Regions from separate parts of the Paenibacillus sp. PSB04 genome, predicted to be linked through region 2. Evidence: predicted binding sites of a transcription regulator. Region 2 holds the regulator's gene; the other holds the start of a gene.
The links. The regulator LexA, encoded in region 2, represses DNA repair genes until DNA is damaged. The targets are predictions, from matches to a motif close to CGAACATATGTTCG.

Region 1 (16,458 bases), 400 kb from region 2:
TTGATAACTTCTATACTTATTATACCACAGTTGCACTGCCTGCTAAACAGCTTGCTGAGGAGAATGCGTTAGAAACGTCTATCGTCGTGCATTCCAAGAAGCCGGACCGCGTTTATATGATAGTTTTGGTTGCGATATAAGGAAACCAGTCTCCGAAACTTATACCTTTTCTTATATCTAAAAGAAGGGCTTCTATGCCGCAGGCGCTGTCATCCAGATTTCAGGAATGATACCGTGATACCGTGTCATATCCTATGCCCTATTCCGTCGGATCATGTCTTCAGAACGTAAATTCAAGTTCACACAATGTCAATTTTTTATGTGACTGAAATCACAATAAAGGGTGGTCGGCTTTTCTATACTTAACGTATGAAATCGTTAAATATTACGTTGAAAGAAGGAACCCTTTATGCTGAGCCAACAAACCATTGATACGATCAAATCGACCGTTCCGGTACTGGAAGTACACGGACAGTCCATTACATCCGTCTTTTATAACAATCTCTTCAAGGATCATCCGGAGCTTCTGAACATATTCAACCATGCCAACCAGCGTCAAGGACGGCAGTCGGCCGCCTTGGCGGGCGCCGTCTATGCCGCAGCCGCGCATATCGATCATCTCGAGGATATTATTCCAGCCGTCAAGCAGATCGGGCAGAAGCACCGGGCGCTGCAAATCAAGCCGGAGCATTACCCGATCGTCGGGCAGTATTTGCTTGGGGCCATCAAGGAAGTTCTTGGCGACGCGGCCACACCGGAAATTCTTGAAGCCTGGAAAGAGGCTTACGGCGTCATTGCAAACGCATTTATCAGCGTGGAAGCGGAAATGTACCGGGAAGCTGAAGCCGCACCGGGAGGCTGGTCCGGTTTCCGCCCATTCGTCGTGGAACGGAGAGTGAAGGAGAGCGAAGTGATCACTTCCTTCTATTTAAAACCGCAAGACGGCGGACCGATCGCCTCTTATTTACCGGGACAATACATCACGGTCCGCGTTCAGCCTGAAGGCCAGCCGTATACGCAGATCCGCCACTACAGCTTGTCCACTGCGCCGGGCGGTTCTTCCTACCGGATTTCGGTGCGCCGCGAAGATGCCGCGCCGGGTAAACCGGCAGGCGTCGTCTCCAACTATCTGCACGAGCATGCCCAAGAAGGCACCGTCCTTGAAATCAGTGCACCGGCAGGCACGTTTACGCTGGATCAGACCCAAGACATTCCCGTCGTGCTGATCAGCGGCGGGGTCGGCCTGACGCCAATGGTCAGCATGCTGGAGACGCTGCTGAAAGAACAGCCGGCCCGTAAAGTCACTTATGTTCACGCCGCGATAAACGGAAGCCATCATGCGATGAAGGAGCATATCGCCGACCTTGAAGGCGCGCATCCGCAAATGTCCTCCTACCTCTGCTATGAGACACCGCTTGAAGGCGACAGCTGCCATAAAACCGGATATATCGACGCTGCATGGCTGCAGCAAATCGTCGATCCAAACGCTGATTTTTACTTCTGCGGTCCGGTTCCGTTCATGCGCACCGTCTACAGCGCCCTTAAGGAGCTGGGAATCCCCGCAGAGCGGATCCATTACGAATTTTTCGGCCCGGCAGGCCAGCTCGACTAACGTATCGGCGGCGGGCCAAGCTCGGTTAGCTTGTCAGCTCGCGGGATAACCCGCCTATCGGACTACGGTGTCATTTGAAGCCAATGCAACGCACGGATTGGTCAATGCGATGCGCTGATTTAGCAAATGCAATGCACTGAGTTAGCCTATGCGATTTCCAAACCGGCCAATACGATCTACTAAAATGCACAAAAGGGCTGCCCCAGGTTCAGAGAACCTGAATGGGCAGCCCTTTTGTTTGTTTACCGGACCGTTTGCGTATGGCGGATGGGTGGATGGCGCTATGTTAATGCCCTCGAAGCAGCCGGTTGATCGTTTCCCTGCGTACCCCGATCAGCTGGCCGATCTCCTCCTGGGTCAGCAGCTCGGTAAAGTGGATACCGTGGGCGTAGCTGTCCAGCCAATCGGTCAGCAGCGCCAGCCTCTCGGCCGGAGTTCCGACGGTTAAGTGGTCGATCCGCTGCTGCATAAAGCGCACCTTTTCCTGCAGCAAAAGGGCGATTTCAAGCGCCTTCTCCGGGTGCTCACGGAGCTCGCGGTACCACTCCTCTGCCGGAATTTTCTCGACTTCGCTGCGCATCAGGGCCGTTGCCGTACCGTGGGTATCCTTCGGGGTGATCAACGAATGGTGAGGCACCGTTTCCCCCGGATAAAGCACGTTAAACAGAACGCTGTTCCCGTTTTTGTGGAGCCGTGTTACCTTGAACAAACCGCTCTTGATATGGTATAAAAACTCCCCGCTGTCCCCCTGTCTGAATAAAATTTCTCCTTTGTTCAAAAACATGATTTTTCCTCCAACCTAAAGTTCCGCGATTCCAAGTTTCTTTTGTTCAATGCCGCTTCTGCGAAGCTACGCTTCTCTTTATTATACCAAATCCACCCGTCCGGACCGAAACTCTGTGCGCTTCCATAAATTCGTTATTGCCTTCCCGAATACTTTTGCCTTAACATGAGTATAATTAGAACGTATGTTCCTATACTGTTAGTAAGGAAGTGCCATGCCTCATGAAAGCATCCCTCTCCCCTCCGGCCCCCTCGGAAGAAGACGGCCGTCTGGTCAAAGCCTACCTGCTGCACGTGGTTTTGCTTGATGCGCTGGAGCAGGACGTTCGCCTGATCGGCACGGTCCCGCTGAAGATGGCACAGCTGTATATCCGCGCCCTGTCGTCCATCCAGGATCAGATTATGGCGAGCCTGACGTCGATCCGCCGCGAGATGAAGGCCCGAGGTATTCGGGTCTACGAGGAAACCCGGACCGCCAAGGGCATTGAGGCGTCGTATCTATGCCGCGGATACCAGCGGCGGTTCGCCATGCTCTGGACGTACGTGCAGGCGGAATCGGGGCTCGTGCTCAGCCGTTATCTCGGCATCCGGATGCCGGATGCCTGAAACGAAGCCCCCGGCAAGCGGGGCCTTTTATATCGGTGTGCGATGTGCGTTCAACCTTGTGCGGTGCCGAGGCTGCTCTCCATCCACGAAAAAAAGCGTGCGAATGGTTTCCCTCTTCGCACGCCTGATTCCATTTACTGATTGGACTTCTCGGGCTTCTCGTCCGAAGCCGCTGAAGCGATTTTGTCCTGCCAAATTTCATAATGGTGTACCGCCAGTCCGGCAAAGGAAGGATGGCTGTCGCCCAGACTGTTCACAGACTTCATCTCTTCCTCCATCACAGGCACGGCCTTGCCAAAAAACGTGATGTGCGAACCTTCCTCGGTGTCGCCCAGCTCCATGCCGATCCATACCGATTTACCGAGCTGGTCCGCTTCATCCAACTGCTCGCGGGCCACATCGTAAATCTTCCGTCCACTGTCCCGGTACGACATGACGGCGACGGCATCAAACTGGCTGATCATCCACCGGCTCAGATTCCCGCTGCCGTTGGCATCCTTAACGTTGCCCAGCCAGAAGGGAACGGCCGCACTCATGTACAGGCCCTTCTCCTTGCCCTGGGCTACCCATTTTTCCACATTGCTGCTCCATTCGCGGACTACGCCGTCCTGATCCCTCTGCCAGCGTCTTAACTGATAGGGCTCCACATCCAGCTGGATGCCGGTAAACTTCTCGCTTGGGGCTGCTTTTGCATTATAATCAAACACCCACTGCAGAAATTGATCCGCCTCCCTGCTCTGGCGTTCATAGGCCCAATCGGGCTGCCCGTCCAGCGCGTGCACGGCAATGCCTTCCTCATAGGCTGCCGCAATAAAGCGGCGGTAGTCCTCATCGCTAACCTTTTTCTGAACCTGAAGGAAGATCGTGCCTACGTTCTGCTCCCTGCAGAATGCTATAATTTTGCCGGGATCCTTGATCAGCTCGGTATCCCACAGCCAGGTCGCTTTTTGATCTTCCATGGATGACGATTTTAACAGGAGAGGCAGGAGCAGCAAGCCGCAGATGACTATGATCACCGGGATTTTCGCTTTTTTGAGCAGCTCTCCCAAACCATCCCCTCCTTTATTATACGATTAACGCCACATCCGGCTCTTCCACGTGCTGCACCGAATGTCCGATTTTATAAATATGAGGCAGGGTGTAGTTTTTGAATGCATTGCGCGTATCGATGATCGGCACGCCCATCGCCGCGATTTCGCCGTAGTCGAGTCCGCTGTGATTGGTGATCAGCACCATGCAGTCGTATTTTTTAAACTGCGCCGGATCGTAGGCTACGCTGTGCACGGTCTCGCCGTGTTTGTCGCGGAAGCTGACAGCGTACGGATCGTAGTATTCCACGTTCGCGCCGTTCTCTTTGAACAGCTCGTAGACTTCAAGCCCCGGAGATTCGCGCAGGTCGCTGATGTCCGGCTTGTAAGCCATGCCGAGGATGAGAATCGACGATTTCTTGATAGACTTCGCGTATTCGTTCAGAATCGTCGACGTCTTGCCGATAACGTAATACGGCATGTTGTCGTTGGTCGACTGTGCCAGCTCGATAAACTTGCTGTAGAAGCGGAAGCCCTTCGCCTTCCACGACAGGTACATCGGATCGAGCGGGATGCAGTGTCCGCCGATGCCAGGACCCGGATAGAACGGCATAAAGCCGAACGGCTTGGTTGCCGCTGCGTCGATGACTTCCCAAATATCGATGCCCATGCGGTCGCACATCATGGCCATTTCGTTGATGAAGGCGATGTTTACACTGCGGAACGTGTTTTCCAGCAGCTTGGACATTTCGGCCACTTTCGGCGAAGTGACGGGCACCACCGTCTGTACATACTGAGAGTAGAGCGCCGTCCCCAGCTCAAGGCAGGCCTCGGTCGTACCGCCGATAACTTTTGGCGTATTGAAGGTGTTAAAGCGCACATTGGAAGGGTCCACCCGCTCCGGAGAGAAGCAGAGGAAGAAGTCTTCGCCCACCTTGTAGCCGAGCGCTTCGATTTCCGTCTGGATCAGCTCTTCGGTCGTACCCGGGTAAGTCGTGCTTTCCAGGGTAATCAGCATGCCTTTTTTCATGTGCAGCTTGATTTGATCCACAACGCTCGTAATGTAGGACGTATCCGGATCCTGGTTTTCGCTGAGCGGTGTCGGCACGCAAATGCTGAGCGCGTCGATGACGGCGATCATGCTGTAGTCCGTCGTCGGCTTGAAGCGTCCGCTAGCCACGACCGCGGCCAAGTCTTCGGAAGAGATGTCGGTGATATAGGATTCGCCCTGATAGATTTTATCGATTTTCGCGGGATCCACGTCGATACCGATTACGGTAAAGCCCTGCTTGACCATTTCCACGGCCAGCGGAAGTCCTACGTATCCCAGTCCTACTACGCCCAATACGGCCTTTTTGGTTTTAATTCCTTCCAACAACTGCTCATATTCGTGATTCACAAGCACTCAACCTCCATTAGATGTAAGTTTTGGTCTGCTGCTAAGTAACGCTCAAGAAAAGCGGATGATTTAGTGAAAGCACCGGTGTATACGGGCATCCAGCTCTACCGGAGAGAAAGGCTTGGTCACATAGTCGTCTACTCCGTGTTTAAAGCACTGGCTGATGGTTTGCTCCACGCGCTGTTCGGTCAGCACGACGATTTTCGGCGTGTTGTCGACCGGCAGCTGCTGGATTTGGTGAATGAACGGAAGCCCGTCAATCCCGTAAAGGTTGAGCTCCGTCAGCACCAGATCCGGCTCCCATTTCTCGATCAGTTCCAGGGCGGACGTGCCGTCATGAGCGGCCAGCGTCTCGTAGCCCTGCATTTTCAGACGAATCTGGAGAAACTCGCGGACGGTGGCGTCATTGTCGACGATCAAAATTCTTCCGGCCTCTTCCGCGGCCTCCTCTTTCGTAAATATATGAATATCGGACGATGTGCTGAGCTTTGTAGACTCGGCCATCTGTTTGAGAACGCCAGGCGTAGGTTCGACCTGCCCCGGGAATACGGTCAGCGTAATCCGCGGATCGGCATCCTTCACCGTCTCCTGCAGCTGCTGCTTCAGAAGCAGCGCCTGGTAATGGGCCGCATCCAGCGTAAGTCCCGGCAGCAGAATCGCCAGCGTCCGGGTTTGCGCATCCTTCAGCACCTCATAGTCGAGCCCGGAACCATGCTGCAAAATCTCCCGAACCCGCTCTTCCAGCTGCGGAGGGTTCGCACTGCTGTACAGAAACATGATTCCGCAAGTGTCCGGCGACGTTTCCTTCAAACGTTCTCCCAGATGGTGGTACACATCGGTCGTCTGTTCTCTCTGTAAAGTTACGGTTTGCGGCATAATCCACTCCCACCTCTCTCAAATGTATAAATCTTTGAATCGGGGCCCATCAGGCCGTTTTGCTTTCTTCACTCCAGCTTTGCCGGGTCATCGTTCCCCAGGAATTGTTGTTCTGGAGATACTGGATATGTCCTTGGACGCGCCACAGCACGCCGAGCTGATGGTAACCGAAAAACTTCAGCGCGGAGAACAGCAGCATTTTCCACAGATCGGACAATTTCTTGTATCGCCGGAAGGCGATTTCCTCCAGGATGATGGCACCGACGCTGAGCAGATAGCCGCTCAGGAAGTTCAGAAGGAAGAAAGTCAATAGAATGCGCCAGTGAGTCATGTCCAGCAGCGTATATCCTACCAGAGCCAATAGGCCCGTGATTCTAAAATAAGGGTTTAACGTTTCAAACAGGACGTTGTAAGGCATCGTGATCATACCCATGACCTTGTACTTCGGATTGAACAGCATTCCGCGGTTCTCGATCATGTTCTTCAGATTTCCCCGCCCCCAGCGCTTGCGCTGGTTGGAGATAATCTTGTACGTATCCGGTGCCTGTGTCCAGCAGACCGCTTCAGGGCAAAAAGCTACCTTGTACGGGATTTTATGGCTGAGCATGTACCGGTGAAGCTTGATGATGATGTTCATGTCTTCTCCCGGATAACCGCCGCGGTACCCGCCGACAGCAATGACATAGTCCTTGCGGAACAGGCCGAACGCGCCCGAGACAATGATCAGGCCGTTCATGTGGCTCCAGCCGATCCGTCCGCCCAGGAAGGCTTTCATATACTCGATGGACTGGAACATCGGCCAGATCTTGCGCGGCAGCGACACTTTCTGCACCGCACCGTTCTCGATCAGACAGCCGTTGGCAATACGCACGTCGCCGCCGATCGCCACCATTTCCTCCGGATTCTCCATGTACATGCGGGCCATGCGGATCAGGGCGTCCTTCTCCAGCAGCGAGTCCGCGTCGATGGAAGAGATCAGCGGATAATGCGACAAGTTGATACCGGCATTCAGTGAGTCGGCCTTGCCGCCGTTTTCCTTATCTATTACAAACAGGGAGGGATAATCGGGATTATGATAAACGCCTCGAATCTCCTGCGTGTCGATCGTCCCCCGGAACTCCGGATTCGGCATTTTCTTGAGCCGGAACTCCTTGATGAGCACATCCACCGTATTGTCGCTGGACCCGTCGTTAATGACGATGACCTCGTAGGTCGGATAGTTGAGCGTCAGCAGGCAGTTGACGTTCTCGCTGATGGTCAGCTCCTCATTGAAGGCCGGCACCAGCAGCGATACCGGCGGCACCAGCTCGGAGCCGGACAGCGTATTGTAATTGGAATATTTGGACCTCCGGTAGATGGTCCCGATATTCCGGTACGATAGGATCATAATGGTAAAGTACAAAATGTTAACGATCATGACGTAATACACGGCGACCATGCCGTAATACATTAGTATGTCTCTAAGCAGAGTAATCCCCTCCTACAGCGGCTACCCCGCCAACCCGTTTGGCCGGCTGCTTCACGCCGAAATAACGGTCGTACAGAAGCCGTTTCTTGTTGTAAGCCACCATTTGTTCGATCGCGCTGTGCTCGCGCTCCTTTTCCATCACCAGCTCGATCCGGTGCAGCGCAGCCTCGCGCTGGATGCCGGCGCCGGTCAGCGCGGCCTGGCACAGGGCCTCAAAGCCGGCTTCTCCCAGCTCCGCCAAGCTCTCGGCGCTGTTATAGCGCACCTTCCAGCTGGAGTCGCGGAGCGCATCGGTCAGCAGCGGAATGCTGCCTGCGGCGTGCAGCTGGCCAAGCGCTCTCGCCGCCTCGGCCCGGACCTCCCAGCTTCGGTCGCTCATCAGCTGGGCGATCGTATCGTCCTTGAGCGCTGGATTTGTAGTGAGATACAGCTTGACCGCTTCGGCGCGAACGTCCTTCTCTTCCGCACCGACCAAACGTCCCAGAACCGGCATGACTTCCGGTACAGCCTGTCCCCACATGGCCACCAGTCCCACCTTGACCAGCGCGGAATCGGAGTCGTTCAGCAGCTTGAGCAAAATCGCACTCGAATCGAGCCCCGTCTCCAGCATAATATCCGCCGCCAGGTTATGGATCGGCTTGCCGTGAGACAAGAGGGCGCGCAGCATCTGGAGCAGATCCTCGCTGTTATCCGCCGCTTTCGCAATAGAGCGGGCCAGAACGATCGACAGCGAGCTGTATTTGCGTTTTTGCAGGATGTTCTGCAGCATCGGCACCGCCTCCGGTGCGCGCATGCCTCCCAAACGGTAGGCCGCCTCCAGCCTCCGGCCGTACCGGATGCTGCGGAGTGCTTTCAGGTCCTCCTCCACAAAGCCGGCCTCACGGCACAGCTCGATCAGCTTGGAACGGTAATCCCCCTTAAACTGCTCGATCCACTCGATGAATTTATCTTGAATCACTCTCTTCTCAAGCTTCTTCAGCTTGCCGGGCGGAAGCCTCAATTCGACATTGTCCTGCAGATTGGCTTGAACGTACACAAAGTAGTCATGATGCTTCTTCGCATACGCTTCACGGTTCCGCTGTTCCCGGTTATGCGATATTTTCATCTGGAACAACAGTAGAATCCCTAGGGCAATCAAGCCGAGGCACACATAGATGAAAATATAGGCAACGGTTAAATGAAACATGTTAGCAGGTTCCTCCTTTTTAGAAAGTCAATTCTCCTACTCCTTTTTCTCTTTAGGGCCGGAAATTTTCGTAAAAGCATCCTTCATGATGTAATAGCTCTGCTTCAACTGTTCACTGTACTGCACCGTGTCCCACTGCTTCCAGGTATACAGCGGCAGGCTTTGCACGTTCAGCGTCTTCTGGTCTCCTCCGGGCCAGGACACGCCGCTTCCGTCACGCTGGACGATCCACGGAATAAGCCGTATCCCGTCGGTTGTGGTCGTGCCGAAGTAACTCCGTTCCTTCAGCGGACCGTAGTCGATGACCTGAAGGGAGCTCGGATCCGAGAAGCCCAGCAGCATCCACGGGATTCGCATCTCTATCGAATCACCGCTGTACTGCCAAGAAGTCAGCGAGTCGAACGTCTCCTTGCTGCGGTCCGTCGTCCCTCTTTTCAGCGTACCAATCGTCTTGTCGATGAACGGATGCGAAAAGCGCGTATCCGGCGGATTCATGAGCAGGCTGATCGCCAGCTTCCACGGATGGAACGGCGCCGTGTTTCCTGCCTCGGCCTCGGGCAGCATCCAATAACCGTCTTTGCCGTACAGCCGCTGGTGAAAATCATAATCGGCCGCGATTTCCACCTGGGACTCCTCGTCCTTGCCGATTTCGATCAGCGTCTCGGGCGCCCCGCCTTCCAGCTTCCTCCCGGGAAGCTGCTTCGCGGACGGCTGGTTGCCGCCTGTGATCGTGTCGGCACCGATGTAGAGCTTCGACTTGGCGGGATCAAATGGATGATCCAGCTTCATGCCGATGTACAGGTAGCCCTCATCATGCGTAATTTTCATATCCTGGACTCCCGGGATCTTGCCCTGCCAGTGCTGTACTTCCCCTTCCGGGAGCCTGTCCCAGTCGGTGAGATTGCCGTCAATCGTAATCAGCTTCTCCTTGCCCGGCAGCATGCCGAGCAGGCCGAACATTTTCTCATTGGTCAGAACATTGATCCAATAGGACCTCCGGTCTTCAGGCAGCTCCATCGGCATCGTGTTCCAGGTTTTCTTGAACCATTCGTCCTGCCACATGAACAGGATGGCGCCAGCGTAGCCTTCGTCGTGAATGTCTTTGGTCAGGGATGCATCGATCACTCCCTGTTCCTGTTCGTTATGGCCGCCTTGGTCGCGCCCTCCGGCGCCAAAATGCGACACGCCGACAGAAGAAGGAACACCGTACTCCGTGACCATCAGCGGCATGTCCTTATACTTGGCCTTTAGCTGACGGAGATAAGCTTTGTAGGTATTGTAGTTCCCCTGGTCGTCCTTGATCGTCTGGAGCGTCGAATCCGTCCGGAAAAAGTCCGGGTAATACGGATAGACGTGATAGGCCGCAAAATAACCGCCTTTCCAGCCGGTAGGCTGAACATGCCGGGCATCAACGCTCGCCATGTCTTCCTCGAACAGCGGTTCGCCAGGGTGGCTGAGCACATCGGTCGTGACCCAGTTGGTGAAAGTCACGGGATGCTCCCAACCGTAATGCTCCTCCTGCTCGGCCGTATAGTCAAGCAAGCTGGCCAGCCAGTTTTCGAACGGAGCCGCGTCTTTTGTACCCGAAAAATACTTGCCCTGATAGGCCTTCACGTCGCTGTGCACCTTGTTCGTATTTTTGACCATACCCGGGTCCCATTCGGTTCCAAGATGCCATGCCATCAAGTACTTGCCGGCATTCGCCTTGTACTCCCCGCTTGCCGCACCCTGCTTCTGCGGGATCGTGACATCGCCGTATACCGCGGCCACCGCTTTCTTGATTTCCTCTTTGAACTGTTTCGTAATATCCCCCGAATAGGCGTCCTGCTGCTCGATCAGCTGTTCTTCAGGCGACCAGATCCCCTGCATAAAATACAGAGGGTCGTCCCCCTTGTCTTTGTTGTACTTGACGAGAGCCTGATAGAATACGGGCTGGTGAATCGTATAGACCCGTATGACGTTAGCGCCCATGTCGTCAATTTCTTTAAACCAGCGCAGATAATCTTCCTCGGTCGCCGGCAGCTCCCCCGGAAAATGTCCCGGTACCGTGGCGCCAAGATTAACGCCTTTAACGAATATCTCTTTCCATGTCCCGTCCTTCTCGTACTTCAGGAAACGGTCCCCCTGGGTTTTAAACGTAAATCTCGTACCGTCCGGATCTTTGTAGGCCGCAGCCGTCGGGTTCTTCAACATCAGTCCCGCCGCCCCGCCTCCGGCTATGAGAACCGCAGCCGCCGTGATCCAAATAAATAGTGTTTTACGTCTGATCATCGCCTCTTCGTTCCCACCTCGTTTTCGATTTTTGCCTCATCGGTCCGGGGCTTGGCCTTCGCCTAAATCTAATTTTTAACTATTCGGCCCCGATCTGTAAACTAGGCTAGTAGTTGGAAATTTCCCACCCCGTCGACCTAGCCCGCCACTCCCTCGTGCGGACCATAGAGCCCTGCCATCCCCTGTCAACCGGCCCCGTTACGAATAACAAAGAAACGTAAACCAAGCCTTGAGGCGACAGGTTAACTGGACATTTATACGCCTCAAGATTGCTAAAGTTGTGGTCTATTTAACAGCTTTATCCATAAAGATTACAAAATTGATACCATAGTCCGATAAAGCGACAGCGAAAAACCGCGTCACATCAACGTTTGCCAATTTATGTCACATTACAAAAATGAGAACGTGGTCCCGGGTAGGACCTCCTGTCTTTTTTTCACCAAATCATTCCATTTACTGGATTTCAATTACCAGACTTTTCGGTCATTTTTGTGGTCCTTCCTCCCCGTTCCCCCGCTCCTTTTTGACTAGGATCATCGGGCAGGTTTTTCAAAAATCAATCGATATGGGGGCTTTTTTTAAAATCGCAATTTGTTGAAATTTACCATTGGCGGCCTTTTTCCCGCCGAATTGCAAAACGTATGATCCCCCGGATTTCCAAAATAGGAAACAGGCCCCATTCCGTTCCTGGGCGTTCCACTCCCATACCTACCCTGAATCCCGGCGGCTGAACCTGGTAATTTCTGCTGTACGCTTCCTATCCATCGTTATGGCCACAGCGGCCTGGATGTCCGCCGATCCTGATCTCGCCCAGATACGACACGGCCAAAAGCCCGTTGTCTCCCAGACAAGACAACGGGCTCCATTCGGTTATTTCTGCTTATGATCCTGCAGACGGGCGTACAATGCCGTAATCAGCCGGTCCGAGTACCGTCCGATTCTTACGCTGACCTCCGTGCGCATATAATCCCGCGTGATCGTGAAGGTATCCTCATACCCATGAAACGAATACCGGTACCAGATCATCTGGGTGTCCTTTCCCTCCTGGGTCAGATCGATGCGCTCATCGAGCATGGTTTGCTCCACCTTGGACAAATCCTTCTGGATGTCCTGCAGCAGGACCTGGGCCACCTTCGAATAAAGGTGCTTCAAGGCCTCGCTTGACGCCTCGATCGCCTGGATCCGCTTCTTCACAATCGATATCATGACCGGGAGCAGGATTCTGTCCCGCATCAGCTCCAGGTCCTCCCTGCGGGGCGGCCGGTGTTCCTCCGGCTGCTGCGAGCGCCGCTTCAGCAGTTCCTCCCGGTGCTGTGGCAGCATCATGCGGCTGGATTCCCAAATCCCGTTATTCTCAAGCTTCTTGCTCATTTATAATGCCCCCGATTTTCATGGACCGCTCCGCCGCCTGACCGGCGCCCGTAAGGGAAGAGGCTCTTACGATCGCCATGCTGCCGTACCGCTGCTTGATATGGTCCGTCGCCTTTTCCAGAGCCCGCAGCCGCTCCTGGTCTTCAAACAGCGTCAGCTGGTAATTCCGGTCGTCGCTGAGCTCGCTCAGCATGACCCCGGCGCGCCTAACGGGCATGCGGTCCCAATGCTTATAAAAAATCGTTTTTACGGCTTCATACACCTTGTTCGTATTGTTCGTGGGATCCGGCATCTTCATTTGCCGGGAAAAGCCTGTCGGCGCGTCATAAGGGCTGCACATGCAGCTGACCGTGACGACCGAGCCCATATATCCCTTCCGTCGGCAGTCGCGGCATACTTCTTCCGTCAGCTCCAGCAGGATCGTGTCGACCTCCTTGGGGATGGCGTAGTCCCGGGGCAGCGTCATCATATGCCCGACCGATTTGGGAGGCTTGTCGAACGTTTCCGGGGTCACCTTGCTGTCGTCCATGCCGTTGGCGGTGCGCCACATCACTTCGGCCTGGATATCCGACTGCTTGCCGAACCGCGCCCGGAATTTATCCTTCAGCTGGGGGAGAGGCGTTCTCGCCACATCCCCGATCGTCGTCATGCCGAGCTTGGCAAAATGGGCCGTCATGCGCGAGCCCACTCCAAACATTTTATGGACCGGCTGCGGCCACAGATTCTTCTCGATGTCGGCTTTGGGCAGTATAAAAATGCCCTCCTTGTTCTTCTTCGCCCAAATGTCGGTGGCGATTTTAGCCAAAATTTTGTTCGAGCTGATGCCGACCCGCACCCAGACTCCCGTCTCCTCCATCACCTTCTGCTGGATCGACTTCGCAATGCTCACGGGGTCGCCGAAGAGAGCCAGGCTGCCGGTCACGTCCAGAAACTGCTCGTCGATGCTGAATATTTCGACCAGATCGGTATATTCCTCGTAAATCCGGGTAATCTGAAGCGAGACATCGATATAATGCTGCATTCTTGGACGCATAATGACGAGATCCGGGCACTTCTTGAGCGCCTCCCCCAGCCGTTCGGCGGTGGATACCCCGTAGCTCTTGGCGATCGGGCAGGCGGCCAGAATGATGCCCGATCTGCGCATCGGGTCTCCGGCAACGGCGAGCGGCCTGTCTTTATACTCCGGATGATCCGCTTTCTCTACGCTTGCATAAAAGCTCTGACAATCGGCCAAAAATATAATTCTCTCCTTTGATCTGCTCAAGCGCATACACCCTCCACATCCACTTTGGCATTTCGTTAAACCGGTTTGGGCCGGGCAGCTCCGAGAAGCTCTAGCTCCCTAAAGACCGCTCGTCGAAAAAAACGATCCGGGCCGCTTCCCTCTCCACGAAGCATGCTCACTCGGTAAGCGAACGTATAATCGTATTATATACCAAACACATGTTCTCTATGCAAATGTATTTTTTGACAGCCTTCCCTTGCTGCTGGCAGACAGGCTGGCGTAAACCGGCATCCCGCGGTACACTGTTTACAACGATCATTCCACAAAAGGGGGAGTGCCTGATGTGCGGCCGTTATACACTGACCGTGTCGATGGAAGAATTGATGCTGCGCTATGAGCTTGAGCTTGCGCTGAACTTTCATCCCCGTTATAATATCGCTCCGGCGCAGAACGTACTGGCGGTCATTCATGATGGAAGCAGCTTTCGCGCCGGTCAGCTTAAATGGGGGCTGGTCCCGTCCTGGGCCAAGGACAGCAGCATGGGGAGCAGGATGATCAACGCCAGAAGCGAAACGCTGGCGGACAAGCCGGCCTATAAGCTGCCTTTTGCGAGGAAGCGGTGCCTGATCCCAGCCGACGGATTTTATGAATGGATGAAAACCGACAGCGGCAAAGTCCCTTACCGGATTACCCTCCGGGGTGGGGGAATCTTCAGCATGGCCGGCCTTTACGACACCTGGCTGCAGGAGGACGGCAGCAAGCTGAGCACCTGCACAGTCATCACTTCCGGGCCCAATGCGCTGATGGCGCCGATCCATGACCGGATGCCCGTCATTTTGCGCCCGGAGGACGAAATGGCCTGGCTGGACCGCGGGCAAACAGACGTGAACGCCCTGCAGAAGCTGCTCGTGCCCTATCCTGCCGAGGAAATGGAAGCTTATCCGGTCGCAAGGACGGTCAATTCGGTTAAAAACGATACGCCCGATTGCATCGAACGGGTGCCGGAAGGCGCGTAACCGTATATATGCAAAAAAAAGCGCCGCCTTGCGCGAACCTTTACGGTCCGGCTGGGCGGCGCTTTCTCGATTCTGCCTCCTGTTTCGTCAGAAGGCAGTCCGGTGCTCTATCATCTGCTAAGCCAATTTATTCAACAATCAGGGTCCCCTTCATATCGCTGTGGCCGGCACCGCACATGACGGAGCAGTGGAACTCATGTTCACCTGCTTGATCGGCGGTAAATTCTGCCGAGCTTGGCTTCTGCAGGTCCACGTTGAAATCGGGAATGGCCAGACCGTGGTTTCCATCTTTGTTCTCCAGCGTAATTTTGACTTTTTCGCCCTTTTTGACCTTGATCTCGGATGGCTCAAACTTAAAGTTTGACGCCGTCACCTTAATTTCTTTCACGCCGTCCGAGCCGCCGGAAGACGAAGACTCGTCCGACGAGCCGCTCCCGCTTCCGCCGCTGCTTCCGCAGGCGCTAAGCACAAAAACCAGCAGCAGTGTAAGTCCCATCAGCATCCATTTTTTCATGTTAAATCCCTCCATTTGAAATAAATAAGTATGTTGTTCTGTTATCCTTCCTGGCGGCGCCCCGCATCTTGCTTCTCCTCATCCTCTTCCGTCAGTTGCCGCGCAGAGCTGCGGAATTCGTGAAGTGTCGTTCCCACCGCCTTGCCGAGCTGCGGCAGCTTGGACGGCCCGAACAGCAGCAGGACGAGCAGCAGCAACAGCAGCAGCCCCGGTATTCCGATCGTCGAAAGCATGGCCGATCCCTCCTTTTCCATTTTGAAGTTGCATGACCGTCACACAGTAGCCCGAAACCCGACAGCACTGCCAGTTCAGACAAGCATGCCTCCCTGTTTCAAATACTTCTGAATCCCTTCCGCCGCCCGGTAGGCAAGCGCGCCGACGGTATCGGTCGGATTGTAGCCGCTGTTATGCGGAAATGCCGAAGCACCTACCACAAACACGTTTTCCGCTTCCCACATCTGCAGGTAACTGTTCACCGCCGACGTTTCCGGGTCCGCGCCCATAATGACCCCGCCGGTATTGTGGGTGGATTGGTAAGGAACGATATTGTAAGGATCCAGCTTGTCCTTGACCTCCACATGGGAAGGACCCATCTCCTTCATGACCTCACCGGCCTTGTCTGCCAGAAACTTCGTCAGCTCACGGTCCTGATCTTCGAAATCAAACGTAATCCGCAGCAGCGGTTTGCCGTAAATGTCCTTATAGGTCGGATCGAGATCCAAATAGTGGTGCTTCCAGGGCAAGCTTGCCCCCTGCGTCGCTACGGTCAGCACGCGGTTAGCATATTTCAGTGTGGTCTTCTTCCACTCCTTGCCCCAGGTCGGCGTGCCCTTCGGCGCCGGATTGTTTTCGATCGGGCGCAGGCCGTTCTGGCTGATCCGGATGCCCGCCCCGTGCAAAAACTTCAAATCGGAATGGTCAAAGTTGTCCCCGTTGAAGTCGTCGAACTCCATCCCGAGCGCCCCGGCGCCCATGAACGTGCTGAATTCCTCATCATCGTAAAAGCCGACCGCGTGCCCGGAGTTGACCTGATACGCATAATTCCGGCCGATCGTTCCCCGGCCGGTTTTCCGGTCATAGGGCGTTCCGAGCTTGGAGCTCAG
Region 2 (16,458 bases):
GGTATTTGGAATCGTTCAGGTGGACTGCGGCCAGATCGCTCCAGTATCCAAGCTCTCTGCCCCGCTCAACGAGCGCATCCGTCGTACGCGGATCCCACACGCCTGATGCGTATGCATGGCAAGTATCCAGGCAAAAGCCGATTTTCTCCGGGTAATCGCTCAGCCGCCTGATGTTTACCAGCTCATCAAGCGTAATGCCCATTGAGCCCGGGGTGCCGGCCTGGTTTTCCAGCAAAATCTTCGCGCTGCCCTGCCAGCCTGACAGCGTCTCGTTTAAACATTGTATTATATTTTTGTAGCCTTGTAATGCATCGCGCCCTTTGAAATGTCCGAAGTGGACCACGATGCCGACCGTGCCGCAAGCCTCGGCGATGATCAGATCGTTCTGCAGCGACTTGACGGTCAGCTCGTACAGCTCCCGGCCCCGGCTGTCGCCGATTGCGATGTTGATCGGATACGGGGTGTGGGCGATGCTTGGCATGCCGTGCTCCCGGCAAAAGGTAAGGCAGTCCGCCGCAGCAGATACATCCAGCGTTTTGATCGACATGCTGCGGGGATTTTTCGGAAAATATTGAAACGATCTCGCTCCGATTTCCCATGCCCGCCGGGCAGCTCTCCCATAACCGCCGCGCGTGCTGACATGGCAGCCGATGAGCAGCTGGTTACTGCTCATGCTGGCAGGACGGACAATAAAAAACCTTCCGCCCGTTTAATTCGGATTTGTTGATCGTACCGCCGCAGCGGTAGCATGCTTCCCCTTCACGGTCATACACTTTGCACTGATCGTCATAGCCGCCGGTTAACTGATCTCCCACCATAAACGGAGTATCCATATAGCCCCCGCCTTCAAGGGCTTCACGCAGCACTTTCTGCATGGCATCATACAGCCTCGCAACCGATGCTTCCGTCAAGTCCTGAACCTTCACCGAAGGCAGAAGACCGGCTTCATACGCGATTTCATCCGCATAGCAGTTCCCGATGCCGGCAATGACATGCTGGTTGACCAGCAGCGATTTTAAAGATCCGCGCCGCCCCTGCAATATTCCTGCAAACTTTTCCGGGGTCATCCGGCGGTCCAGCGGCTCCGGTCCGAGGGGAGCGAACAGCTCATCGACTTCTTTTGCCGAATGCAGATGAAGATGGCCTAGCCGAAGGCCGATAAAATACAGCGTCCGGTCCCCAAACGAAATTTCAATCTGGGTAGTACGTTTCGGGCGATCCTCTTCGGTTCCGTAATACATCGAGCCGCCCAGCATCAGATGCAGGAGCAGCCTGCGGCCGTTGTTCAGGTGGAAAATGAGGTGCTTTCCGCGCCGCTCCACAAAAATCGTTCTCGTACCAAGCAGCTCCTCTTTGAAGCTTTCAACGGGAACATTAATGGATTTCTCCCGGTTGACGACCACGTTCGTAATCGGAGCATTGATAATCAGTTCTGACAGCAATCTTCGGTAATTTTCCATTTCCGGCAGTTCCGGCATCTTGTTCATCTATCCTTTCAAAATCCATCACGGATGTTCATGTAAATGTATATAAAACGGTCCCTGAAGGTGTCAAGGACACAACAGCTGAGTCAGCTCGGTCAGATCACGGCAAATGATGTCCGGAGAGATGCCGGCTGCATCGACGTGCATCTGCAAGTTGCTCTCCGTCGTCAGCCCCGTCAGGACCAAAATCGTCTGACATCCCGCGGCAGCCCCTGCCGCAATGTCCGTACGCATATTATCACCGATCACAGTGGCTTCGGTCGGGGACAGCTGCAGCCGATCCGTAGCATATTTCATCAAGTGGCTCGAAGGCTTCCCGATAATCACCGGTTTGACACCGGAAGCCGCTTCAATTGCTGCTCCAAGCGATCCGGCCCCCGGGACAAGCCCGTGATCGGAAGGAAGCAGAAGGTCGGGATTGGTCAGCACAGAACGGGCGCCTTCACGGATCCAGCGAACGGCCTGGGCGAGCGTATCGTAAGTAAAAGAGCGGTCGATGCCTTGCACGACAAATTCAGGCGCATCGTCGACGAGCTTGAGCCCTTCCTCAATCAAAGCCTGCCGAAGCCCATCTTCCCCTAGCATAGCCACTCTGGCCCCAGGAGATTCTTCAGCGATATACCGCGCAGCGGCAAGTGACGAGGTGCAAACCTTCTCTTTGTCGGCGGGAACACCCATTTCGTTCAAATGAGCAGCCACCATTTCCGGCGTTTTCGAAGAATTGTTCGTCACGAATAAATAAGGGATTTCCCGCGATTGCAGCGTTCGAATCAGAATGTCCGCTCCGGGTATCATATGTTTCCCATGATATAACGTTCCGTCCAGGTCAATCAGCAGACCGCGGGTAGTTTTCAGCGTGTTCAATGGACATACCTCGTTTCATCTAGTAAAACTTTTGGCTGCGAAAAGCCTGGCTCCCGCTGCAACAGTCGATTTTCAGGCTTCCTGTAACCCAGCTTGTTCCATTGTAAAAGAAAACGGAGGAATGTGGCAACCGGAAGCACGACGACAAGGACGTTTATCTCCATTATTTCGTCATGCGTTTACCCTGAAACCTATCACGGGAAGTCCAATTGTGCAAAGTTGTGTCATTTCCTGCGCTTTCCCGGAAAATAATGATTATCCGGGAAATGAACCGCTGCAGTAAGAAAAACGTCTATCGACGTACCTTCAAAGAAGACAGACCGCGTTTAGCTGAAGTTTTTCTTGCGATTATAGAATGGTTCAGCTTCGCTGAAATTTATAAATTCTATAATCTTAAAGAAAAAAGGCTCGCCCGGAGCCTTCATACCATTATCGCCTGCCCTATGTCTTCACTATTCTTCGTGGCGGGTCACCGGAAACAGCACCAATTCTTCGGCCAGCAGCGTTTTTGGAAAGAGTGACCTGGCTTCCGCCAATAGAGGCTGCAGGTGCTCCATATCCTTGTAACGTGAGCTGAAGTGCGTAATAATGAGCTCCTTGGCCCCCGCGTCGCGGGCAGCTTCTGCGGCTTGAAGCGCCGTGCTGTGATGATAGTTGTGTGCGGTCTCATGAAGCTCATGCAGAAACGTGGCCTCATGAACGAGCAGATCCGCCTGTTCGGCCAGCGGCAGAACGTTGGCACAAGGGCGGGTATCGCCCAAGATCGTAACGACGCGCCCCTTCTTCGGCGCACCAAGCACGTCTGCCGGTGTAAGCACCCGGCCGTCTTCCAGGTCGATGCTCTCCCCGCGCTTCAAACGGCCGTAAATCGGCCCCGGTTTTAACCCGTACTCGGCCATCCGTTTCAAGTCCAAGCTGCCTGGCTTGTCTTTTTCCATGATCCGGTATCCATAGCTGTCAATGCGGTGCTCCAGCAGACGGGATTCAACCCGGACCTCCCCGTCTTCAAAAATGACTCCCCCCGTGTGCTCATTCACCTCAAGTTCAAACTCGATTCGCGACTGGCTGAGGGTAAGTGACGTGTCTATGTATTTTTTGATCCCCGGCGGTCCGTACAGCTGCAAGGGCGTGGTGCCGCCCTGGTTGGACCTGCTGGAGAGCAGCCCGGGAAGACCGAATATATGATCACCGTGCAGGTGGGTAATGAAAATTTTCTCCAGCTTGCTCAGCTTTAATGAAGACCGCAGAATTTGATGCTGCGTGCCTTCGCCGCAATCGAACATCCAGAAGCTGCGCCGCTCCTCGTACATCCGAAGCGCCATCGATGTCACGTTCCGCTGCAGAGAAGGAACCCCCGCATTGGTACCCAAAAACTCCAGTTCCATAACGCTATACCTTCTTTCCAAGAATGCGCCAGCAAAAAACCCCCGAACAATCGGAGGGTTTTGCTGACATTTGCTTCGGTTCGGCTATGAACCGAATATATATTATTTTACCTTGTCGACATTAAAATACCGTGCTTCCGGATGGGCAAACACCATCGCCGACACCGAAGCTTCAGGCTCCATCATAAAGCCTTCGGTCAGATGTACGCCGATATCCTCCGGCTGCATCAGCTTGAAGAGCGGCTCCTGATCCTCCAGATCCGGACATGCCGGATATCCGAAGGAGACGCGGATGCCTTGATACCTTGCCCCGTGACGCTGCTTCATCGTCATATCGGCCGGGTCAGGGAAGCCCCACGTATCACGCATCATATGGTGAACGCGCTCGGCCAGCGCTTCGGCGGTCTCAAGAGCCACCGATTGCAGGACATGGGACTTCAGATAGTCTCCTTTATCCTTCCACTCCGAAGACAGCTTCGAAATGCCTTGTCCCGCGGTGACGACCAGGAAGCCGACATAGTCCATCTTGCCGCTGTCGACCGATTTCAGGAAATCGGCGAGGCAGAGGAACGGTGCCACGTTCTGGCGCGGGAACGTAAACGTATGCAGTACCTTGGTGTGATCCTCCGGATCGTAAATGACAATGTCGTTGCCCCTCGACTGCGCAGGGAAGAAGCGGTACATCGCATGCGCCTGGATAATCCCCTCGCGGGCGGCCTGATCCAGTACATCATCGACGGTTGCTTTCAAATCCAGCGCTTTTTCGTCACCTTTCTCCAGCAGCTGCTCGACCTGACCGCGCAACCCCAAATGATGGCCAAGCAGCATCTGCATGTTCATGTATGGGATGATGTGGCTGATCGGATAGTTGCGGATGATGTGCCGCTCCAAATCGGGCGGGTTAAAGACCGGGACATCCGTCGACACGTTGGACTTGGCCGCACGGGTCAGTTCCGGCAGCTCAACCGGTTTTTCAGCTTCCGCCAAAAGCGCTTCGAGCTCCGCGTCCATTTCAGCCTGCATCAGACTGCGCTGCTCCGGATCCATCAGCTTGTTTGCCAGGTCAAGCCCGTCCATAGCGTCCTTCGCGTACACGACCATGCCTTCATACTCCGGCCGGATCCGCGTTTTGGTAAACCTGCGGGTCAATGCCGCTCCGCCAACCATAATCGGCACCTTCACGCCGGCATTTTTCAAGTCCTGCGCGGTCACGACCATTTGCTGTGCGGATTTCACCAGCAGACCGGATAGTCCGATCAAATCGGCCTGCTCCTTCCGGTAAGCCTCGATGATCGTCTCCGGTGGTACTTTTATACCCAAATTGACGATTTGGTAACCATTGTTCGAGAGGATAATCTCGACCAGGTTTTTACCGATATCATGCACGTCGCCTTTAACGGTGGCCAGCAGCATCTTCCCTTTGACGGACGTTTCGTTCTTTTCCATAAAAGGCTCCAGATAGGACACGGACGCTTTCATTACCTCGGCGCTCTGCAGCACCTCCGCCACGATCAGCTCGTTGTTGTTGAACAGACGACCGACTTCGGACATGCCGTCCATGAGCGGCCCGTTGATGATCTCCAAGGCGCCGTACTTCTGCAGCGCAGCATCCAGATCGGGAATCAGCCCTTCCTTGGTGCCTTCAACGATATAGGTAGCCAGCCGTTCTTCCAGCGACAAGTTCGAAATTTTCTCTTTCTTCTCGACCTTTTTATTCCGGAACGCCGCCACAAACGCGGCCAGCGTCTCGTCGTTCGTATTGTAAATCAGCTCTTCGGCCAGCTTCCGCTCCGCTTCTGGAATCGAGGCATAGCGCTCCAGCTTCTCGGTATTCACGATGGCATAGTCCAGGCCCGCTTTCGTACACTCGTACAGGAAAACGGAGTTCAATACTTCGCGGCCCGCTTCCGGCAAACCGAACGAGACGTTGCTGATGCCAAGGATCGTATGGCACTCCGGCATCGCTTCCTTGATCAAACGGATCCCTTCAATCGTTTCCTTGGCGGAACCGATGTACTGCTCATCACCGGTACCAACCGGGAACACCAGTGTGTCGAAAATCAGGTCCTCAGCGGGAATGCCGTATTTATGAACGAGCAGATCGTATGATCGCTTGGCCACATTCAGCTTGTCGTTTCGGTCAATGGCCTGTCCGCTCTCATCGATGGTCCCCACCACGACGGCAGCCCCGTATTTGTGGATGAGCGGAGCCACATGTTCGAACTTTTCTTCACCGTCTTCAAGGTTAATGGAGTTAATAATCGCTTTGCCCTGAGAATATTTGAGCGCAAGGTCGATGACCTTCGGATCGGTCGTGTCGATCATGAGCGGCACTTTGACCTTTTTCACCACCAGCTCCAGGAACTGTTTGATATCCTCCGCTTCATCCCGGTCCGGATCCTGCACGCAGACGTCGATGACGTGCGCTCCGTTTTTGACCTGGGCCCGGGCGATCTCCGAAGCTTCCTCGTACTTCCCTTCCACGATCAGGCGCTTGAATTTGCGGGAGCCGAGCACGTTGGTCCGCTCTCCCACCATATATGGCCGGTTGTCCGACTCAATGTACACGGGCTCAATTCCGGACAGCGCCGGCGGATGGCTCCCTTCCATTTGACGAGGCTGGTAACCCTTCATGACCTCGTTCAGTGCCCGAATATGATCCGGAGTCGTTCCGCAGCAGCCGCCGGCAATATTGAGCCAGCCCTGCTCCGCAAAGTCTTCCATCTTCCGGGCCAGAGACTCCGGAGATTCATGGTAATGCCCGTTCTCATCCGGAAGGCCGGCATTCGGATAGCAGCTGACCGCCGTTTTGGCCATGGAGGCGAGCGAACGGATGTGATCGCGCATAAATTCCGGACCTGTCGCACAGTTAAGGCCGACCGAAATCGGATTCAGGTGCTCCAGTGAAATGTAGAACGCTTCAATGTTCTGCCCGGCCAGGGTCGTCCCCATCGGCTCGATCGTACCGGAAATCATAATCGGCAGCGTGATCCCAGTGCTTGCAAAGGCATTCCGGATTCCGATGCTGCCGGCCTTAACATTCAGTGTATCCTGGCTCGTTTCAAGCAACAGGGCGTCGACTTTGCCCTCGATCAGGGCAACCGCCTGCTCCTCATAGCTGCTCACGAGCTCTTCAAAAGTTACGCCCCCGGTCACCGACAGCGTCTTCGTCGTCGGTCCGATCGCGCCGATTACGTACCTAGGCTTGTCCGGCGTGCTGAATTTATCCGCCGCTCTGCGGGCAATTTCCGCAGCAAGCAGATTAATCTCCCGCGCCTTCTCGGGAATATCGTATTCAGACAATACGACCGAGGTAGCGCCGAACGTATTCGTCTCTATGAGATCCGCCCCGGCTTCCAGATACTTCTCGTGGATCTGTTCGATCACATCGGGACGGGTAATGACCAGCATTTCATTACAGCCTTCCAGCTCTTCTCCACCAAAATCCTGAGGGCCAAGGTCGACCTGCTGGATCATGGTACCCATGGCACCGTCCAATATCAATATTCGTTCTTTCATTAATTCCTTCAAGTCAGGTCTGTTCACTGTATGTCCCCCCTGCCAAACGTTAAATCTTAGTTTATCAGAATAGCCCTTATTAGAAAAGTGCAAGAAATGCCTTAAGGCAGGGTTTTGCTCCTGATTTTCGTGTAATATATAATCGACAACAAAAGTATCGTTCGTTATAATATGAATTAATCCAAGTGGAAAAGAGGGTTTAGAGATGGCTGAAATCGTGATTCGCAATACGAACGAACGGATTACCGGCGACGATAATGTTCGTGAGTTCCTCAACAATCAAAACGTTCTTTATGAAAAATGGGATGCTTCCAAGCTGCCTCTGGAGCTTCAAACCAATTTTCAACTGAACGACGAGCAGAAAAAGCAAATCCTGGACACCTACGATGAGGAGATCCGTGATCTGGCCGCCCGCCGCGGCTACAAGATCTGGGACGTCATCACGCTGTCCGACGCTACGCCGAACCTGGAAGACCTGCTGAATAAGTTCGAAGAGGTTCATACCCACACGGAAGACGAAATCCGGGCGATCGTGGGCGGCAAAGGAATATTCGTAATCAAGGGCGCAGGCGACATCGGCTACTTCAATGTCGAGCTCGAAGCCGGTGATGTCATCTCCGTTCCGGAAAATACAAACCACTTCTTTACGCTGATGGACAACCGTAAAATTATCGCCGTCCGCCTCTTTATCGAGGAAAACGGCTGGGTCGCCCATCCGGTTCAGGACCCAAGCTTTCAGTCCTAATCCATAAATATAGCGATATACGCAGCAACCCCCGCCTTCGCCAGGAAGAACGGGGTTGCTTGTCGTTATCAAACGAATCATGATGCTGATTATTCCGTCACGGTCAGCTTTTTCGTCGGCATCGTATGCTGTGGTCCTACCGTAACATGGGACGTGATGCTGTAGGTGCCCGCCTGATCGAAGGTTTTATCGAGCGTATACTTCCCTCCGCCTGCATTCTGGGCGGCCACCTTTTCATGGCTGCTGCTGTCGCCTTCCTTCGAGATTTCAATCATAACCTCATCGGCCTTATCGACTGGTTTATCCTTTTGCGTTACGTTCACCTCGATGGTAACTTGGTTACCTACCTTGGCCTGCTCGGGCGTCCAGCTAAGATCCACCTGCACCGGATCCATCATGCTCTCGCTCATGTCCATGCCCGCATGACCACCGCCGCCGCTGCCGCAGCCTGCTATGCTCCATACCGCCAGCAGCAGCAGAGCAACAAAACCGTACTTTCTCAAGCGAAGTCACTCCCTATACGTCTATCTATGTAAGCTGTTTGTCCATATTCTTCATCATTATACATAATTATCGCCTCACCCAAACCATCCATCTGTTAACAAAATGGAACAAATTGACCGGAAAGGGTCAAGCTTGCTCAGCAAGCGGGGCATTCATATACACAAGGTATAATAAAAGCCTGCCGGACGAAGGATTCCCCTCTGGGCAGGCTAGCATATAAGACCGACTCAAGAACGTTCGGCGATGATGCGATGCAGTTCAGACAGATGCTTGATTTCGTAATCAGGCTCAATGGACGGATCTTTTACTTTTCCGTTGCGGTTGATCCATACTGTGGTCAGTCCGGCACTATTTCCGCCTTTGATGTCGGTTGTCTGCTTGTCGCCGACCATGAGCGTCTGTTCCGGTGTTAATCCAAGTAATGAAAGCGCATGTTCGAAGATGGTCGGATCCGGTTTGCCTTTGCCGTATGTACCGGAAATGACGATCTCGTCAAAATATGGAGCAAGCTCAGGAACGCCGGCGATCTTCTCCTGCTGGAGCGCGGGACAGCCGTTCGTCAGAAGAAGCAGCTTCTTGTTTCCTTTCAATTCGTCCAGCACTTGGAAGGTCTCTTCATATACATGGGGGCGGGAGCGGCGCTCGGCGGCAAATTGCTCGGCCAATTCTCCGGCCAGCTGTTCATCGTCAACCCCAAGCTTCAGCAGACCACGCCGCCATGATTCCTTGCGGTAGCCTGGAGCGAGCTCCTCAAGTCTGCGAAATTCAGGTTGTTCGCCTGCGCTGAAGTTGGCCCACAGTCCTTCAAACGGGTTAATTCCAATCATTTGGGTAAAGGCAAACGTGTCATAGGATTGATATAACGCCCTTGCCTCATTGCGGACCGCTTCCTCCAGCTCCTTGGCGTCAATGCCCTTCGCCATGGCGGCCGTCTCGCATACCGCTTCAAAGGATTCCTTCACGCTGCGCTCATCCCACAACAGCGTATCGTCCAAATCGAAAAAAACAGCTTGTACCGGCATCCTCTTCCATCCTCTCCATCTGCTATCTCTTATATTTGTTTATTTTTCCAAAGGGATATTATGGGTCTGCGCAAAACGCTCCAGACGTTCCCCTATGGCATCGGTATCGTAGCGGTTGATCAGGCGCGTGAACACCCAGTTGCCGCCTTTGCCCTTCGGCTCAATCACGACAGAGCCTTTGGCCAGCTTGATCTTGGCGATATTGTCTGCGGTCAGTCGCCGATCCCGGTTGAACTTGATCGTCGATACGGCGTTTTTCTCCACGCGCAGGAAAGGCCTGCGCAAAAAGATCATCAAGCCCAGGAACACGTACATGGCCATAATGATCCAGGTCATGCCGCTGTTTCCCGCCGTACCCTCCTGTCCGAGCATTCCGAGCAGGAAGTAAACCGCGGCCAGAGCGACCATCGTAATCGGAAGCACATAGTTTCTTCCTTTATAAATGTCAGCCGATGGACCTCCCGTGCTATAGATGGATGGCTTTCCCTCTTTCTTTCTCTGCTTGTTCAGCTGCGCTGAGTTTTTTCTTACCTGTCTTTCCCATGAACGGGCCATTCACGAACCTCCTCAAAATGCTTTCGGCTATATAGTTATTTACTTCCTCATATATAACGGCCCAATACTGCTTACAGCAATTATTCCTGTAGTTTCACATTCTATATAATAGAAAGCAAATGAAGGAAAACTTGGTGCGCTTACATAGAAGCATTCTGTTCTCGGTAGTGAGCCATACAAAACCTTGAGTCAGTCTATACCATAATCGAATGTATGAGTCTAAACCAGCAGCGGGTGTTATTTCTTCTCTTCATCCACCCATTCAATCGAGTCCAGCTGCTGTCTGAAATTTCTGCGGACATTCTGAAGGTATCTCTCACGAAGCTTGGCCCGTTCTTCGATTTCCTCTTCGGTTAAACCGGATTCCTTTTGCTTGCGCGCAAGCTCATTAATTCTCTCTACAACGCTGTCGATATCCATACAATTACTCCTCCAATATTCAAGTCATACCTAACTTTGCCATGATAAAAAGAGCTTGTCAAGGTTCACACCTTTCCAAGCTCTTGATCATTTATCTTCTATTAATATTGTGGGAGTGCCAATACTTCTCCGGCTTGAATTTCGCTGCTGGTTAAATCGTTATACTTCTTCACCGCCATAATGTATGCGCGGATATCCATGTCTTCCGGCTTATGGGCAGAAGCGATTCCCCACAGCGTATCGCCTTGCTGAACGATGACATTTTTCTCTAACCGAACATCATCCGAGGTTCCCGCGAATACGCGAACGACACCTGTGCATCCCACCAAAATAATCAGGGCCGCCAGGATCAGTTTGATCAAGGCAGGGCCAGGCACGAAGGACTGGAGTTTCTTCAACCAAGGAGATGCTATAGCTTCATTGATGGATGGGTTAACGGATGGGTTATTATAAATACTTTGGTATGTAGTGTGTTTCAGCATAAATATTACGCCTCCAAACGTTTGTTCTTGTTTCATGAGAACAATATAACACGAACATTTGTTTTGTTCAATACTTTTTTCGAACAATTGTTCCTATGTTTTTAGAGGCGGGCTTCCTTCATTCAGAAGCCGCGAAAATCCCGCTCCATCAAAGCAAAATCATTTAGAACTTATGTTTGTACGAACGGCAGTTCTATGTTATAATTTTACCAAACGTTACTAAATGGGGTTGATGGGGAATGTCAAAGATATCTAGCCGGCAGCAAGCGATATTGGAATTTATCAGAAATGAAGTCCGCGCCAAGGGTTATCCTCCGTCCGTCCGAGAGATCGGTGAGGCGGTAGGGTTGGCTTCCAGCTCGACCGTACACGGCCATTTGGACCGACTGGAGAAGAAAGGCTTGATCCGCAGAGACCCTACGAAGCCTCGTGCCATCGAACTGTTGGGACAAGAAGAATCCGAGAGCAGCAATCTGTTCACGCATACGATCGCCAGAGTTCCCGTAGTAGGCAAGGTCACAGCTGGGGTGCCGATCACGGCAACGGAGAACATTGAAGATTACTTCCCTCTGCCACAGCACTATGTTGGAGATGAGAAAGTATTTATGCTTTCCGTCGTTGGGGACAGTATGATCGAGGCGGGCATTCATAACGGTGACTACGTCATCGTGAGACAGCAGCAGACAGCCGATAACGGGGACATCGTCGTTGCCATGACGGATGAGGATGAAGCAACCGTGAAGACGTTTTACAAGGAGAAGGACCATATCCGGCTTCAACCGGAGAACCCGGCTTACGAACCTTTGCGTCTGAACCATGTCACCATTCTGGGTAAAGTCGTCGGGCTGTTCCGCGATATTCACTAGCAGATGATGCTGGACAAGCAGCAATAGAGCCCTTGCTCTTCCTTACTCAGGAAGGTCAAGGGCTCTTTTCGGCGTTGGGATCAAGGCAGGATGATTCAGGTGGGACACACCTCACGGGAATCCGCCGTTTGCTCCAGACGGTACTCCGTCGGGGTTTTTCCCGTTTTTTTGCGGAACACCTGGGTAAAATGCTTGACGTCCACATATCCGACTTTGTCCGAAATGTCGGCCAGCTTCAAATGCGTTTGCAGCAGCAGCTTGCAGGCTTGTTCGATCCGCAGATTGGTGACGTATTCCTTGAAGCCGCTTCCTGTCTTCTGCTTAAACAGCTGGCTGAAATAGACCGGATTCAGGAACACGACCGAAGCTACCTTTTCCAGGGACAGATCCGTATGATAGTGTGCTTTGATGTACTGCACCGCAACCTCGATCGCTCGGTTACCGCCCGGGTTGTTGTATTCGTACTCCAGCGATGCCGATTCCTGGCGCATCCGCCGCACTTCCTCCGGCACCCGGTGAATGTCTGTGATAAGTCCCGTCGACTGAATCTGGAAAGGCACCTTGACGCATCGTTTCAAGTTAGCGCGCAGCTCATCCGTCAGACGTTTCATGCCTCCCTCTTCCCCCAGTGAGACGAGGCCGATCAGGCTCGTTTCGTCCATGCTTGTCACAAATCCGCAGCCGTGCGCTTCAATCAGCTCACCAAGCACATTTTCAATAATAAAATGCTCCAGATGCACCGGCGCGTCGCTCTCCATCTTAACCATTACCAGTTGGAATGCGGGGTAGCTCTCAATTATAGACGCGACGTCAAGGCGCCCAGTATCGAGTCCGCTCGCCCAGCGCTGAAACACAGCCTCACGCAAATACTTCAGGTTAGACTTCAGCAGCTCCGCCTCGCGCACGATTTCATTCTCCCGATCCATCTCCTGAGCAAGTCCGGAAATCATGGAGAGCAGCAGCTCTTTCCCGATCGGCTTGAGCATATAGTCCTTAGCCCCAAGCTTGACGGCTTCCTGGGCGTAGGAAAACTCGGAATAAGCCGAAATGATGACCCATTTGATATGCGGATAACTGCCTTGGCACAGCTGCATCAATTCAAGGCCCGTCATTCCCGGCATGAGGATATCGGTCAGCACCAGATCAATCCGGTGTTTGCGCAGCTGCTGAACCGCTTCCTCCGGATTCGCCGCCAGGTGAACATAATGCTGCGGATAGGCCCGGTGGATGGTGCGCTTAATTCCGTCACGGATCACATGCTCATCGTCCACGACTAAAATGTTCATCTTCCATTCCTCCTTGGTGCCGGATTGGTAAACGGATGGTTACCGTCGTTCCTTCCCCTTCTTGACTGTCCAAGTATAAACCGTACGGACTGCCGAACATCATTCGGATCCGCTCATGCACATTGCTCAAACCGATGCCACGGCGAAGCACGGGGCCGTCTCTGTCCTCCGCTTTGGGCGACGTGCGGTTGCCGCCCTCCAGCAAGCTTCTGACCTGCATCAGCGTGTCTTCGTTCATTCCCTTCCCGTTATCCCGAACGACGACATGGAGATCGTCCATGACCTGCTCCGCCGTAACGAGCAGCATGCCCTGCCGATCCAGCGGCTCCAGTCCATATTTTACAGCGTTTTCAATAATCGGCTGAATCGTCATTTTCGGCAGCGTGACGTCCATCCACTGTGGATCCACATCGATCTTCGGTGCAAGCCTATCCTTCAGCCGGTTCTCGATAATCGTCAAATAATGCCGGATCTGTTCCAATTCCTGACGCAGCGTCGTCCGGGAAGCCTCTTCCCAGTTGCTGCTGTAACGGAACATTTGCGACAGTGACAGAATGACCCTGCTGAGGCGTTCATTCCCTTTTTCATCCAGCATCCAGTAAATCATGTCCAGCGTGTTGTACAAAAAATGCGGATTCACCTGGGACTGCAGCGCCTGCAGCTGCGCGTTTTTCTCGCTGACGGTCGTGACCTTGATCGTCTCAATCAGCTCATCCATCCGGTGCACCATCCGGTTGAAGGAAGACACCAGGCTGTTGATTTCGTCAAACGAGTCGACATTAACCGAACCGCTGAAATTGCCCATCTCCACCTTTTTCATTTCCCGGATCAGCAGCTTCAGCGGGGAAGCAATGTTGCGCGATACCAGCGTGGCCAGAACCGTGGAGACGATAATCAGCACGATTAGAACGATAACGAGGTATTGGGTCGTCTGGTTCACTTCCGCCTGAATGTCGTGCTTCGGGGTAAAACCGTAGATCGTCCAGCCCGCCATGGGCGTATTGGCAGCGACCACCAGCTGGCTTGAGCTGTCATCCACCAGAATACCGTCCTCGGCACCTGGCTTCGGAATGCTGGCAAAGTCCGGCGCCTCCGTCCCTTTTTTACCGGTCGAAGCGATGATGTTGTTGTTCTGATCGATCAGGTACACGCGGCTGCCCGGGCTGATCGTCACATTGGACATCGCCTCCATGATGGACGAAGGATTCGCTTCGATGACCATGATGCCAAGCTGCTTGTGCGTGTTCAGATCGTACAGCTTCCGGCCGAACACAAAGACGTTCTCTTTCTGCTGCAGCGTGTTGATCGGCGAACCCGGCATCATCCCGAGCCAGACCATATTGCCCGACGAGGCGTTCAGCTCGTTGTACCAGGACGTCTGGGCGTAATTGTTGTCGATGACCCCGGCGAACTGGCGCTCATAGCTGTACACTTTGCCCCTGTCGGTCAGAATATGGATGCCTGTAATATCGTTCCTTGAATAGTAAGCCGCCCCGATAATATTCGTAATCGTTCGTTCGTTTTCGATGGCGACGGTCTCTTTTACATGGGTCTCTTGAAGCAGCCGGGTCAGCTCGTAGTTGCTGTTGAGCGACTTGGAGAGACTGTTGTAGCCTTGAAGCAGCGAGTTGAACAGTCCGGCGGTCTGCGAAATGTTCTTCTCGGCGATATCATTCACCTTGGTATGAATAATGGAAATGGTGCGGTAATAATACACGACGCTGATCAATATCAATATGCCGGTCATGCAGCATAGAAACAGCAGAAAAAGACGGCTGTGAATCGAACGAAAATGTCGCCCCACAGATACATTCCCCTTTCGTATCCGGTCATCCATTTGTCATTCTATCACAGAAACCGTCTTTGCCCTACTAACCTTTTACTGCACCTGCTACCATACCCTGGGTGATCTTGTCGGCGAGCAGGAAGTAGATAATGATGACCGGGAGCGCGCCCAGCACAAGAAATGCGCCGATGGCCCCGTAGTTGACCGAGTATTGGCTGACGAAGCTGTTGACGCCGAACGGCAGTGTTTTCAGCTTTTCCGATGAGATAAACGTCGCAGCCAAAATATATTCGTTCCAGATGTTGATGAATGTCAGGATACACACCGTCATTACCGGCGGAACCGAAATCGGCAGGATGATGCTCGAGAATATGCGTCCGATCCCCGCTCCGTCCACCACCGCGGATTCTTCGATTTCATGCGGAATGGTTTTCATGAACCCGCTAAGAATAAAGATGGCGATCGGCATGGAAAATGCCACATACGGCAAAATGATCGACAGATGCGTATTCAGAATATGCATGTTTTTGAAAATGATCATGAGCGGCAGCAGCGTCGCCTGCATCGGGATCATCATTCCGATCAAGAATACGACCATGACCGCCCCGCCAAAGCGCCACCGGAAACGGCTGATCGCATAGGCGCACAGGGAGCTGAGAATAATGACCGCAATCATCGTCACGGATGTGACAAAGATGCTGTTCAACAAATAGCGGAAATAGTTGCCCTCCAGCGCAGCGCTGTAATTGGCCCACTGCGGCGAATGCGGAAGGGCAAAGAAGCTGCCCGACAAAATTTCTTCATTGGATTTCAAGGAATACAGGAGCAGCCACAACAGTGGATACACCTGGGTTACAAACAGAATGCCAAGCACCAGAAACACGATGGCCTTCGTAACGGAAAACCGTTTGCGTCTGGTTACGGCCACCTGCTTCTTCAAAGCGACGGCTGTGCTTGTGTTCATTGGCGGTTTCCTCCTTTACGAGTATCGTTTCTCCAGTTTGTTGAAAATGAAGTTGATGCAGAATGTGGCGGCCAGACAGAGCACCACCAGGAATGCGGCGATCGAGCTGCCGTAACCGTATTTCATGGACGTGAACGACATATTGTACATGTGCGTGGAAATGACGTCCGTAGCATGCGCCGGTCCGCCGCCCGTCATGACCATGATCATGTCGAAAGCCTGAAGCGAGCCGATGAAGGCCAGCACGATGGAAATTTTGAAAATCGGGACAATCAGCGGAAACGTAATGTGCCAATCCGCTTTAAAGCCTTCGGCACCGTCGATACGGGCCGCTTCGTACACATCGTCCGGGACATTCGAGATGCCTGTAAATTGAATGAGGGTGTGGTAACCCAGGTACTGCCACAGGGCGACGAAATACAGCGAATACATGGCGACCGAAGGATCGGTGAGCCAGGCTTTACCCCAGGAATGCAGTCCCACTGCATCCAGGATTTGATTCAGCATACCGCCCATCGAAGCCGGGTTATAGATCGTTTTCCACAGCTGGCCGACGACGACGACGGACAAGATGAC

Region 1: K2F33_RS17675 (YhjD family protein) is a predicted target of LexA. The motif match lies at 2,574-2,587, and genes of this name have one in related genera.

Annotation. Positions count from the first base shown of each region.
Region 1 is NZ_CP081301.1:3,822,548-3,839,005, reverse strand. It holds gene hmpA (NO-inducible flavohemoprotein) at 410-1,612, shown strand; gene K2F33_RS17680 (Crp/Fnr family transcriptional regulator) at 1,899-2,396, opposite strand; gene K2F33_RS17675 (YhjD family protein) at 2,618-3,001, shown strand; gene K2F33_RS17670 (hypothetical protein) at 3,136-4,050, opposite strand; gene K2F33_RS17665 (nucleotide sugar dehydrogenase) at 4,067-5,428, opposite strand; gene K2F33_RS17660 (response regulator) at 5,498-6,304, opposite strand; gene K2F33_RS17655 (glycosyltransferase family 2 protein) at 6,354-7,721, opposite strand; gene K2F33_RS17650 (HEAT repeat domain-containing protein) at 7,765-8,958, opposite strand; gene K2F33_RS17645 (hypothetical protein) at 8,995-11,229, opposite strand; gene K2F33_RS17640 (YhjD family protein) at 12,100-12,600, opposite strand; gene K2F33_RS17635 (DNA polymerase IV) at 12,584-13,864, opposite strand; gene K2F33_RS17630 (SOS response-associated peptidase) at 14,167-14,841, shown strand; gene K2F33_RS17625 (cupredoxin domain-containing protein) at 14,969-15,355, opposite strand; gene tatA (twin-arginine translocase TatA/TatE family subunit) at 15,397-15,588, opposite strand; gene K2F33_RS17615 (GMC family oxidoreductase) at 15,664-16,458, opposite strand, start outside.
Region 2 is NZ_CP081301.1:4,225,607-4,242,064, reverse strand. It holds gene K2F33_RS19690 (deoxyribonuclease IV) at 1-673, opposite strand, end outside; gene mutM (DNA-formamidopyrimidine glycosylase) at 663-1,478, opposite strand; gene K2F33_RS19680 (TIGR01457 family HAD-type hydrolase) at 1,551-2,339, opposite strand; gene rnz (ribonuclease Z) at 2,801-3,733, opposite strand; gene metH (methionine synthase) at 3,836-7,252, opposite strand; gene K2F33_RS19665 (1,2-dihydroxy-3-keto-5-methylthiopentene dioxygenase) at 7,458-7,997, shown strand; gene K2F33_RS19660 (FixH family protein) at 8,087-8,500, opposite strand; gene K2F33_RS19655 (HAD family hydrolase) at 8,729-9,523, opposite strand; gene K2F33_RS19650 (hypothetical protein) at 9,563-10,078, opposite strand; gene K2F33_RS19645 (DUF896 domain-containing protein) at 10,316-10,498, opposite strand; gene K2F33_RS19640 (LysM peptidoglycan-binding domain-containing protein) at 10,600-10,980, opposite strand; gene lexA (transcriptional repressor LexA) at 11,220-11,846, shown strand; gene K2F33_RS19630 (response regulator transcription factor) at 11,942-13,132, opposite strand; gene K2F33_RS19625 (sensor histidine kinase) at 13,107-14,936, opposite strand; gene K2F33_RS19620 (carbohydrate ABC transporter permease) at 15,004-15,882, opposite strand; gene K2F33_RS19615 (carbohydrate ABC transporter permease) at 15,898-16,458, opposite strand, start outside.